DNA from 3 places in the Paenibacillus segetis genome. Region 3 is predicted to be linked to each of the others. Evidence: riboswitches for the same ligand, from Rfam matches in the RefSeq annotation. Region 3 holds a riboswitch; each other region holds the start of a gene.
What was found. A riboswitch is a leader RNA that binds a small molecule or an ion and turns the genes downstream of it on or off. The one in region 3 is predicted to bind cobalamin.

Region 1: linked by a shared signal. The riboswitch ahead of metE (5-methyltetrahydropteroyltriglutamate--homocysteine S-methyltransferase) and the one ahead of IEW05_RS03265 (cobalamin-binding protein) in region 3 are both predicted to bind cobalamin.
Region 2: linked by a shared signal. The riboswitch ahead of IEW05_RS22900 (anaerobic ribonucleoside triphosphate reductase) and the one ahead of IEW05_RS03265 (cobalamin-binding protein) in region 3 are both predicted to bind cobalamin.

The regions. Positions count from the first base shown of each region.
Region 1 covers NZ_BMFT01000001.1:1,710,416-1,713,699, forward strand. Annotated here, with positions in the region: gene IEW05_RS07790 (ATP-binding protein) at 39-605, shown strand; gene IEW05_RS07795 (replication termination protein) at 797-1,156, shown strand; cobalamin riboswitch at 1,275-1,470, shown strand; gene metE (5-methyltetrahydropteroyltriglutamate--homocysteine S-methyltransferase) at 1,620-3,284, shown strand, end outside.
Region 2 covers NZ_BMFT01000005.1:103,831-107,114, forward strand. Annotated here, with positions in the region: gene IEW05_RS22900 (anaerobic ribonucleoside triphosphate reductase) at 1-1,641, opposite strand, end outside; cobalamin riboswitch at 1,814-2,043, opposite strand; gene IEW05_RS22905 (MTH1187 family thiamine-binding protein) at 2,243-2,542, shown strand; tRNA gene IEW05_RS22910 (tRNA-Thr) at 2,612-2,683, shown strand; gene IEW05_RS25665 (hypothetical protein) at 2,962-3,216, shown strand; gene IEW05_RS22915 (DUF2752 domain-containing protein) at 3,274-3,284, opposite strand, start outside.
Region 3 covers NZ_BMFT01000001.1:762,352-765,635, reverse strand. Annotated here, with positions in the region: gene IEW05_RS03270 (FecCD family ABC transporter permease) at 1-739, opposite strand, end outside; gene IEW05_RS03265 (cobalamin-binding protein) at 736-1,737, opposite strand; cobalamin riboswitch at 1,940-2,148, opposite strand; gene IEW05_RS03260 (methyl-accepting chemotaxis protein) at 2,249-3,284, opposite strand, start outside.

The sequences.
Region 1 (3,284 bases), 950 kb from region 3:
GATTAAGATCAAAATAGTCTAATATAACGGAGGTAAGTATGATCAATAGAATTCATATCCTTGGAGCATCAGGCTCAGGAACATCGACGCTAGGGAACCAATTATCGTTAATACTGCCGCATGTTAATTTTGATAGTGATGACTATTTTTGGAGCGAGAAATTCACTGTGCCAAGGGAACGTGAGGGCAGAATTAAGTTATTAAAGACGGATCTTTCAAACCAGAAGAACTGGATTCTATCTGGAGCTGTATGTGGATGGGGCGATGAACTGAAGGATTATTTCGATTTGGTGATTTTTGTGTTTACCCCTAAGAACATTAGACTACAGCGATTAAAAAGAAGAGAATTTCAAAGATATGGCGATGACATCTTGCCAGGTGGAAGTAAGTATGAGCAATCACAAACTTTTTATGAATGGGCATCACAATATGATGAGGCCGGATTTGAGATTAGAAGTAAATACCTACATGAACATTGGATGTCCGAATTGACTTGTCCGATCTTGAGAATTGAAGGAGACCACTCCGTTAGAGAAAGAGTAAATATGATCTTAAATTACCTCAAAACAAACGATAATTCGTACGATACTCGACATTTGATATAATATTATAAAATTTCAACATATGAAAAATTCACAATAGAAAAAGAAATTCAATACGTTTCTACTACATACCTGCTTACCCATCATAACAAGTCGTTTATTTCAACATCTATAGGTTTAAAAAGGCTTATTAGACCCCTTATTGTGAAAATTTCACACCTTATGTATACTGGAAAAAGAATGGGGTGACGAAGATGGCATTCATGATAGCGCAAAGGGCGTATCTTAAATTATTTCTGATCGGGATGGTCGAGAAAAGAAGAGGATACGGATATGAAATGTTGGAGGAGTTGAAGGAACTGTTCAAGCCTTTCGGTTACGTTCCTCCACAAAGTGAGATATACCGAGCATTACATGAACTGGTGCAGGAAGGTGTATTGTATCGGACTAAGAAATTAAAAGGCAATGATCCAAGTGTGGATTTTCAGGAAATCGTCCTATATCACTTTACTGAAGATGGTCATGATAAGGCGGAGTTGTATAAAAAACAGGTCAAGACGGATCTAGACCGATGTATTGGAATGCTTAATAAAGCGGTTACAGATCATTTTTAAAGCAATTTTTCTTTAATATTTATTATTCCGAGTTGTTTTCTGTTGTATTATGGGTCAAGATGCAGTAACATGAATTTAATATTCAGGAATTATATTGTTTTTAAGAGCATATTTACAACTGAATAATGTGGAGATAGGTGTTTCAGTCCATAGTACTGAAGCTTAAAAGGGAAGTTCGGTGTAATACCGACGCGGTCCCGCCACTGTAACAGAGGAGTCGAATGACACATTGCCACTGGTGATATATCACTGGGAAGGCCGTTATTCGGCGTAGATTCTGAAGCCAGGAGACCTGCCTATTTTGACAGCACTGTAGTACCTACGGGAGATAGGGGGGTGTTAAAGATGCAAGCCGTTGAATATCATTTCATGGGTCCTCTTTAGCTATTTCGCTAATGGGGACCTTTTTTATTTCGTTTAATGATGAACAAACTACACAAAAAACTTATAGGAGGTCATGGCATTGAGTAAAGTACTGAGTGGTAATTTGGGTTATCCAAGAATTGGCCAACAACGGGAATGGAAAAAGGATATTGAAGCATTCTGGGGTGGGAAAATTGAGGAATCGGAGCTTCATGAGCGTCTGACAACCATCCGTCTTAATAACTTGAAAATTCAGCAAGACAAAGGTATCGATATTATCCCTGTCGGTGATTTTACTTATTATGATCATGTGCTCGATACAGCAGTTATGTTTGGTCTTATTCCGGCGCGTTTTGAATTTAATGGTGGGGAAGTACCATTGAGTACATATTACGCTATCGCACGGGGGAACAAAGGTGCAGCGGCCAGCGAAATGACGAAATGGTTCAATACGAACTATCATTATATTGTTCCTGAGCTTGGCGCTAGAAGACCAGAGCTTACGTTGAATAAGCCTTTAGCAGCCTATCGTGAAGCTAAGGAGAAGCTGGGGATTGAAGGAAGACCAGTATTGCTTGGTTTATACACTTTCCTGAAGTTATCCAAAGGCTTTGATAATGACGGATGGGATGAATGGATCGAACAACTACTTCCATTATATATTCATGTATTGCGTGAACTACAACAAGCAGGAGTGAAATGGGTACAGGTCGATGAGCCTGCATTGGTTACCGCTGTAAATGCTGAAGATCTTAATCGCTTAAAGTTGATCTATGAGACAATTAAGAAGGAAGTTCCTGAATTGTCTATCTTCTTGCAAACCTATTTCGAAGCGTTAAGTAACTATGAGGATATTGTGAGCTTGCCAATTGACGGTATCGGACTTGACTTGGTTCATGGATTGGAAGGGAATTTAGATTCGCTTCGCCGTTTTGGTTTACCAGTAGGTAAGACGCTGGGTGCAGGGGTCATCGATGGCCGAAATATTTGGCGTGCAGATCTAGATCTTCAATTTAAGTTGCTAGATGAGGTTGCTAATTTAGTAAATAGTGCAGACATCATTGTACAGCCTTCATGTAGTCTGTTGCACGTTCCAGTATCAGCTGCTGCTGAAGTATCATTACAACCAGTTCTACAGCAGGCACTTGCATTCGCTGAAGAAAAACTTGACGAAATCGCTGCACTGAGTAGAGCAGTAGTTGAAGGCCAACCTGGTGAATTGTTCCAAAGTAACCGTAATGCCCTAGATAACTTATCTGCTGATCCTGCGCGTAACCGTGCGAATGTAACTCTTGCGGTAGAAAATATCCTACATCAGCCTTCGGAGAGACATAGTGCATTTAGTGTACGTAAATCACTACAAAAGGAAAAATGGCAGCTTCCATTCCTTCCAACAACAACGATCGGGAGCTTCCCACAAACCGCAGAAATCCGTTCTGCTCGCCAGAAATGGCGTAAAGGTGAATGGTCTGTGCAACAATATGATGAGTTCATCAATGAACAAATCAGACAATGGATCACACTTCAAGAGGAGATTGGGCTTGATGTACTAGTTCATGGTGAATTTGAGCGTACTGACATGGTGGAGTTTTTCGGTGAGAAGTTACCAGGGTTCGCATTTACCAAGGGTGGATGGGTACAGTCTTACGGGACACGATGTGTGAAGCCGCCGGTCATTTATGGTGATGTTGATTTTGATTCACCGATGACGGTGAAGGAGACTGAGTATGCACAGTCGCTTACTAGCAAGCCAGTTAAGGGGATG
Region 2 (3,284 bases), on a different contig from region 3:
TAGTTCAATCTTCTTGGCAGCGCTAATAGAGTAGTAGACTGGAATATGAAAAGAATTGGTGTAATATTCACGATCTGTTACTCCTGCGATTGCACCGTAGGTTGCTTTATCCCGCTTAGTGAACTTTCCGGACAGGCCTTCTGCCGGTGTAGCAAATAGCGTAATGTTCAGATTGTGGCGTTCGCTCTGACGGTCGCAATAATTGCGCATATAGGAGATCAATTCATAAGCTTTATTGTATACATTGCTATCTTCCCCATGGTGCTTACCGTACATAGCTTTCATACATTCTGCAAGTCCGATGAATCCAATAGATAGACTACCATGCTTAAGGAGGTCGCCTACAGGCTCTTCTGGATGAAGATGTTCGCCACCTTCCCACACGCCTTCACGCATCATGAAGTCAGAGGCTTTGGCTTTTTGAGCTTTCTGGATATTAAACCTATGTAGAAGCCCCTCTAGTGCAATATCTAGATAAAGATCAAGCTCGCGATAAAAACCGCGTTCGTCTGCTACCTTACGTTGACCAAGTACGATACCATGCTCTAATCCTAGTTTGACGAGATTCATAGTATTGAAGGAAAGATTTCCTTTACCTGATAAATGATTACGTCCAAACCGGTCGCTAAGTACTCGAGTACGGCATCCCATCGTTGCAAATTCCGTATCAGGATCACCTGCTTTGTAATACATCAAGTTCAGCGGTGCATCTAGGTTTGCAAAATTAGGATAAAGTCGTTTTGCGGAACACTCCGCTGCCTTTAAGAATAATGAATAGTTGGGTTCATCTGGTGCTTGGTTAACCCCTTGTTTGCATTTAAAAATTTGTATGGGGAAAATCGGTGTCTCGCCGTTACCCAATCCGCGCATCGTTGCTGTTAGCAGGGAGTCGATGACGAGTTGACCTTCAGGTGAAGTATCGGTGCCGTAGTTGATGCTGGTAAAAGGAATTTGTCCACCTGCACGACTCGACATTGTATTTAGATTATGAATGAGACTCTCCGCAGCTTGGAGTGTTTCACTCTTTGTTTCTTTAGTTGCAAATTTAAATGCTTTTGGATAGAGTTCCTGCAGATCGCTGCGACTCATTGATATTTCTCCTACATTAGTAGAATCTAAGTCGCCCTCTTCGAAGTACTCTAAACCTTTGATAAGGTTCTTAGAAAATGTCTTTCTTACATAAGGAGCTAGGTCAAAATCAATCTTATTGGCCGAAACTCCGCCATATTGCGAATTTTGCTGAGATTGAAAAATAATAGCCACCAAAGCCATAGCTGTCATAATAGAGTTGGGTGGACGTACACTTCCGTTGCCGGTATTGAAGCCTTCACGAAGCAATTTATCGAAGGGGATAAAAATACAGTTTGTTGTACCGATCGCATATTGATCAAGATCATGTACATAGACGATATTATCTTTAATGGATTGTACTAGTCTTTTCGGCATAACAAAGTGTTCTGCATACCACTTCGCATATTCACTACCGAATTTGCTCATTTTACCGGAGAAACTTTCTCCATTCAGGTTAGCGTTCTCGCGTAGTACCTCAAGATTGCGACTCTCAACGATTTCCTCGCCAAGGGTAATTACTTCATCAAGCATGACCTCACGGTCGGTATAGATGGGGTTTAACAATGCCATTTCAAAGTTCTCCTCCCTAAAAACTAGACATTGATATCATACAAAAAGCATTCCCAACCCTGGCAAGGTTGGAAATGCCCGAATGCGTCTCAAGAAAAGCCATAAAAGGCGATTCAAAGTAAGCTGTATGTAAGCAGCAAGCGGACACCTACCCGAACCTCGCAGGACTGTATCGGTGTCGTCTAAACAGGCAGGTCTCCTGGCTTACGGAATATTCGCCAACGCCTTCCCGCAGGATCAAATTGATCAGCAGTGGCTTTGTGTCGGCAAAATGTTTGGAGATAAAACCGAATCTCTAAGCTTCCGATTACAGTGGCGGGACCGCAGCGGAATTGCACCACACTTCCCTTTTAAGCACCAGCGGCAATTTTCCGCCGGATCACCTGTTTACACTATATTTGGTTGTGTTTTAATTATGGTAACCCAATATATTGTGTTTGTAAACGGTGATTTTACAAAATGAGTCATAAGATATAGAGACAAAAATGAAGGATTGGCTTCATGATGCGGCGCGCGGGGTTCAAAAAAAATTGTGAACTTTTATTGCAACTGCGGAGTGGTTACAATAGAGGAAGGAGAAATAAAATGAGGAGGTAATACAATGGCAATTGCAGAGGTTACGGTCATTCCAATCGGAACGGGAAGTACTAGCCTTAGTCCTTATGTAGCTGAACTTCAGCGAGTATTGGAGAAACAGGAAGGTATACAGTATCAATTAACATCGATGAGTACAATTATTGAAGGTCCACTCGACAATGTGTTCGCCGCGATACGGGCGATCCATGAAGCTCCTTTCCAGTCCGATGCTCAGCGGGTATCGACCTCGATTAAGATAGATGATCGTCGTGATAAAGTCAGCTCTTCCGAGCAAAAGCTACGTTCTGTACGTGAGAAATTATAGGTGTTTTTATACTTGCAAAATTCTCTGAGCGTTGTATAATAGTTTTTGTTTCACAAAAAAGAGTACCATGCTGGTGTAGCTCAGGGGTAGAGCAACGCACTCGTAATGCGTAGGCCGGGGGTTCAATTCCCTTCACCAGCATCTTCCTGCTAAACTCCACAATATCAACGTTGAACGCTTTCCTGACTAATAAATGGGTATGTGTTGGCATTATACGAAGCCTCCTACGATAATAAGTAGGGGGTTTTTCTTTTATTACTTGTAATAGTAAAGTTCGATATAACTACCGCACTATTTACCACGGGTCCATTTACATATACAGTTTATCCCAATTAAAGATATAATGAGGTATATTACTTTAGGGGGAGATCGATATTTCTAGGAATGGTACAGGAGCACGTAATGGTACGATCATCATTTTGCTACTGGTTGTCATACTACTAGCGGTAACTAACCCGTCAATGGAGAATTATAGCGAACATGTAATAAACAAAGTTACAGATACTAATGATGTGGGACTATTCAAAGGGATCGCCAATTCGCTAGGAAAGTCCGTTATTGAGGCTGTAACAACACGTCATAATTACGTTATTTTTTCTGTATTTACTGTAAAAAACGGCGAATCTTCCAGTCATGTTCTTGGTTTTTTAAATAGTGTGTTTATAGAACTATAAAATAGTTTTGAAAAGCACGGAATCTCAAATTTGAGGATCCCGTGCTTTTTTATGGTATTACACCCACC
Region 3 (3,284 bases):
TGGTTCGTTCCACATGAAGTCCAGAATGGGCCGCATGACGCTCGCCCAAAGCTAACAAATTTAGCGATCTGGCACGACTCCATAGGAACAATGCCCCTAGTGCTAAATACGGCAAAAGGATGGTCGTATATGACCATCCGCGAAGGCTTAGACTCCCCATCGTCCAGTATAAAATTTCATTTACCGTCTTTTTCGACATAGCCGTTAGAAAAGATACAATCGCTCCGAGGAACGATTGCATTACAACACCTGATAAAATAAGCCCTTCAATTGGAATTTTCCCATTCTCTCTCGCCAGCCACATGACAATCCAGAGTGTCAATGCACCTGCGACAAACGCTATGACTGGTAAGGTAAACACACCGATTAAAGAGAACTGCCATCCGAAGAAAATCAAGGTTGCCGCCCCAACGGCTGAACCCGAAGATACCCCAAGGGTAAACGGGTCAGCAAGTGGATTACGAAGCACTCCCTGAAAGGCGGCTCCCGCTACTGCAAGCGACGCTCCAACTAAGAGACCTAGTAATACACGGGGCAGTCGCACCTGCATAATGATTTGTTCCGATGTCACATCCCAATCCCTAGTTATGAGTTGGTCCATCCAGGGTAGTCGATGCAATAAAATTCGGAGTATCTCGCCTAGCGGTAGAGATACGGAACCAAAGCCTATACAGATCAGTAACGTGACGCCGAGAAGGATCAGGCCAATTGTCCCATATCCCGCCAGCTTTTTACTCATTTATTCATCAATTCCGGATAAATCGCTTTTGCCATTTCAATCAAACCTTGAGTCACACGAGGACCCGGACGACTGAGCAAATTATCATTAAGACCCACGATGCGATCTTCCTTAATAGCTGTGATTTGGTCCCATCCACTGCGGCCCTTAATAATATCTGCCAATGTTTTGTTGTTCTCGTCAACCACACTGCTTGCGTATAGAATCACATCTGGATTCGCCTTAATAATATTTTCTTCATTAATTTCATTCCAGCCTGTCATGTCAGAAGCAATGTTCTCTCCGCCGGCCAATGTAATCATTTCATCCATGAATTCGCCTTTACCCACTGTCCAGCCTGGGGAGAATTCAATATAGACTTTACTACGTTGCTCAGGTGTAAGTGATTTGACCGCTTCAACTACTTGGTCGCGTTCCTTCTCCATTTGGGAGACTACCTCTTCCCCTTGAGCTTGATGATCCGTAATTTGAGCTACTGCCCGAATATTCGCTATTACTCCATCTAAAGTTTTAGCGTCAGATTGATATACCTTGATACCCAAATCGGTAAGGCTCTTCACCGTTGCTTCATCCACTAAATTACCTGACAGCACCAAATCTGGCTTAGCCGCCACAACTGCCTCAACATTAACCTGCCATCCACCCATTCTAGGCTTATCCTTTACAGCATCAGGATAATCATCATTATCAGATACCCCAACAACCTGATCATCTAAACCGAGTGCAAACAATCCTTCTGTCTCCGATGGTGCAAGTGATACGATCTTCTGTGGTGCCGACTCAAACGTTAATTCAGTTCCTTTGGCATCCTTAACCGTCAACGGATAAGTCGTTTTAAGTTCATCCTGCGTAGGTGCCGGAGTTGTTGTATTCTGTCCCTGCTCTACCTCGTTAGTTGGTTTGTTATTATTCGCTGCGTTATTGGTACCGCACCCTGCAACTACTGCTAACATTAATGCAAGCAGCCAAATTCCCCATATTTTTCTCATGTTCTTCATTTCGCTCTTCATCCCCTTAAAATTTATTTCTCTGTAGTACGAGTGAAGTTCCTTTGTTGAACACCTGACAAATCATCATACAAGAAAAACCCAATCCGCAAGGAATTGGGTTACGTCTACAAGGTCATACCGTCGACACCGTAAAATAAACCGGGTCCAGCATGAATCATCTTAGCAGAACGTTATCCTTTCCTCGAAGGACCGTCTATGACACCCGTGGGCAGGTCTCCTGACTTACAGGTTGAATGACTTAGCTCTCCTTCCCATCATCCTTCATGGATAACAGTGGCATAAATGAGCTTCGTCCCTGTTTTACAGTGGCGGGACCGTACCGGATTTGCACCGGCTTCCCTTTTAACCTAAAGTCTGCGACAAGCCGCTTTCTTCAGGACCTACGGGTATTTATTGGTTCGTGTGTCTTTAAAGGCTTTCTTCTCTATTGGATTATAGGGGAAAAGCAGAAAAGTTACAATACGAGCCTAGTTTAACTCAGCTATAATCTAAACACTAATTATATGTTGCTCCTAGCAGCGACATTACCTACTGCTAAGTCCGCTCCCAGCACGCCAATCACCACACCATTACTTGAAATGGGTACAGAGATAGTTACACAACGGCGCTTCGTGATCGCCGAAATGTATACTTCAGACACGACAGATTCACCCGCTAACGCTCTCTTGAACCAGTCTCTACCTCTAGCGTTTAATAGCCCAGCTTCCGGGATAGATATAACAAATGATCCATCTCTGCGATTGGTCCATGCGGCCTCTATGATGTTCTCTCTTCCTAACAAATTTGTAAGCTCAGTGCGATGAATAGATTCTTCCATTCCTTGAAATACAGGTTGCTTCGCTGCCTGAATTAACTTGAGTATGTAAGCATGCCCTAGTTCAACCACATCACTTATCCCATCCATGAAATCCTCACTTGAATCGCGTACACTGTCCAGAGATGACATCAATTCTGCAGAAGCCTTTTGAAGCCCCCCAGCTACAGCCTGTAAGCCCACGGTATGTCGTCTTTGCGATTCCATTCGGACCAAAGCACCTTCAACATGCGTAATATTGTGATTAAGAGCTTCATGCACCTCTGCCATCATGCTTTCCATATTACGTGTTAACTCCGCCTGCTCCCTACTTCGCCATCCTGTATCTGCAACAAGTCCATCTACTGTGGCTACTTCTTCAGTAATATTGCGGATATCTTCCCCCATCTTTCTCATAAACGAAATGCCTTGCATCGCGGACTCTCTCCCCACATGAAGCGATCCCTTTACTTTCTCTACATCTTCCTCAATTCGCTTAAACAATGGAGCTGAATTTCCAATCGCTAACGTGGTTTGTTGGGCAAGCTGGCGCATCCGTGAAGCAACCACATCAAAACCTTTTCCCTGATCACCAAAACGTGCAGCTTCTATGGAAGCATTCAAGGCAAGTAGCGATACCTCACCAGCGATCCCCTCCATGTCTTGGTATAGTGCACCAAGCTTACGGGTGTTCTGTTCCAAATCTACCATAGGCCTCTCTATAGAATTCTGGGAATCGGCA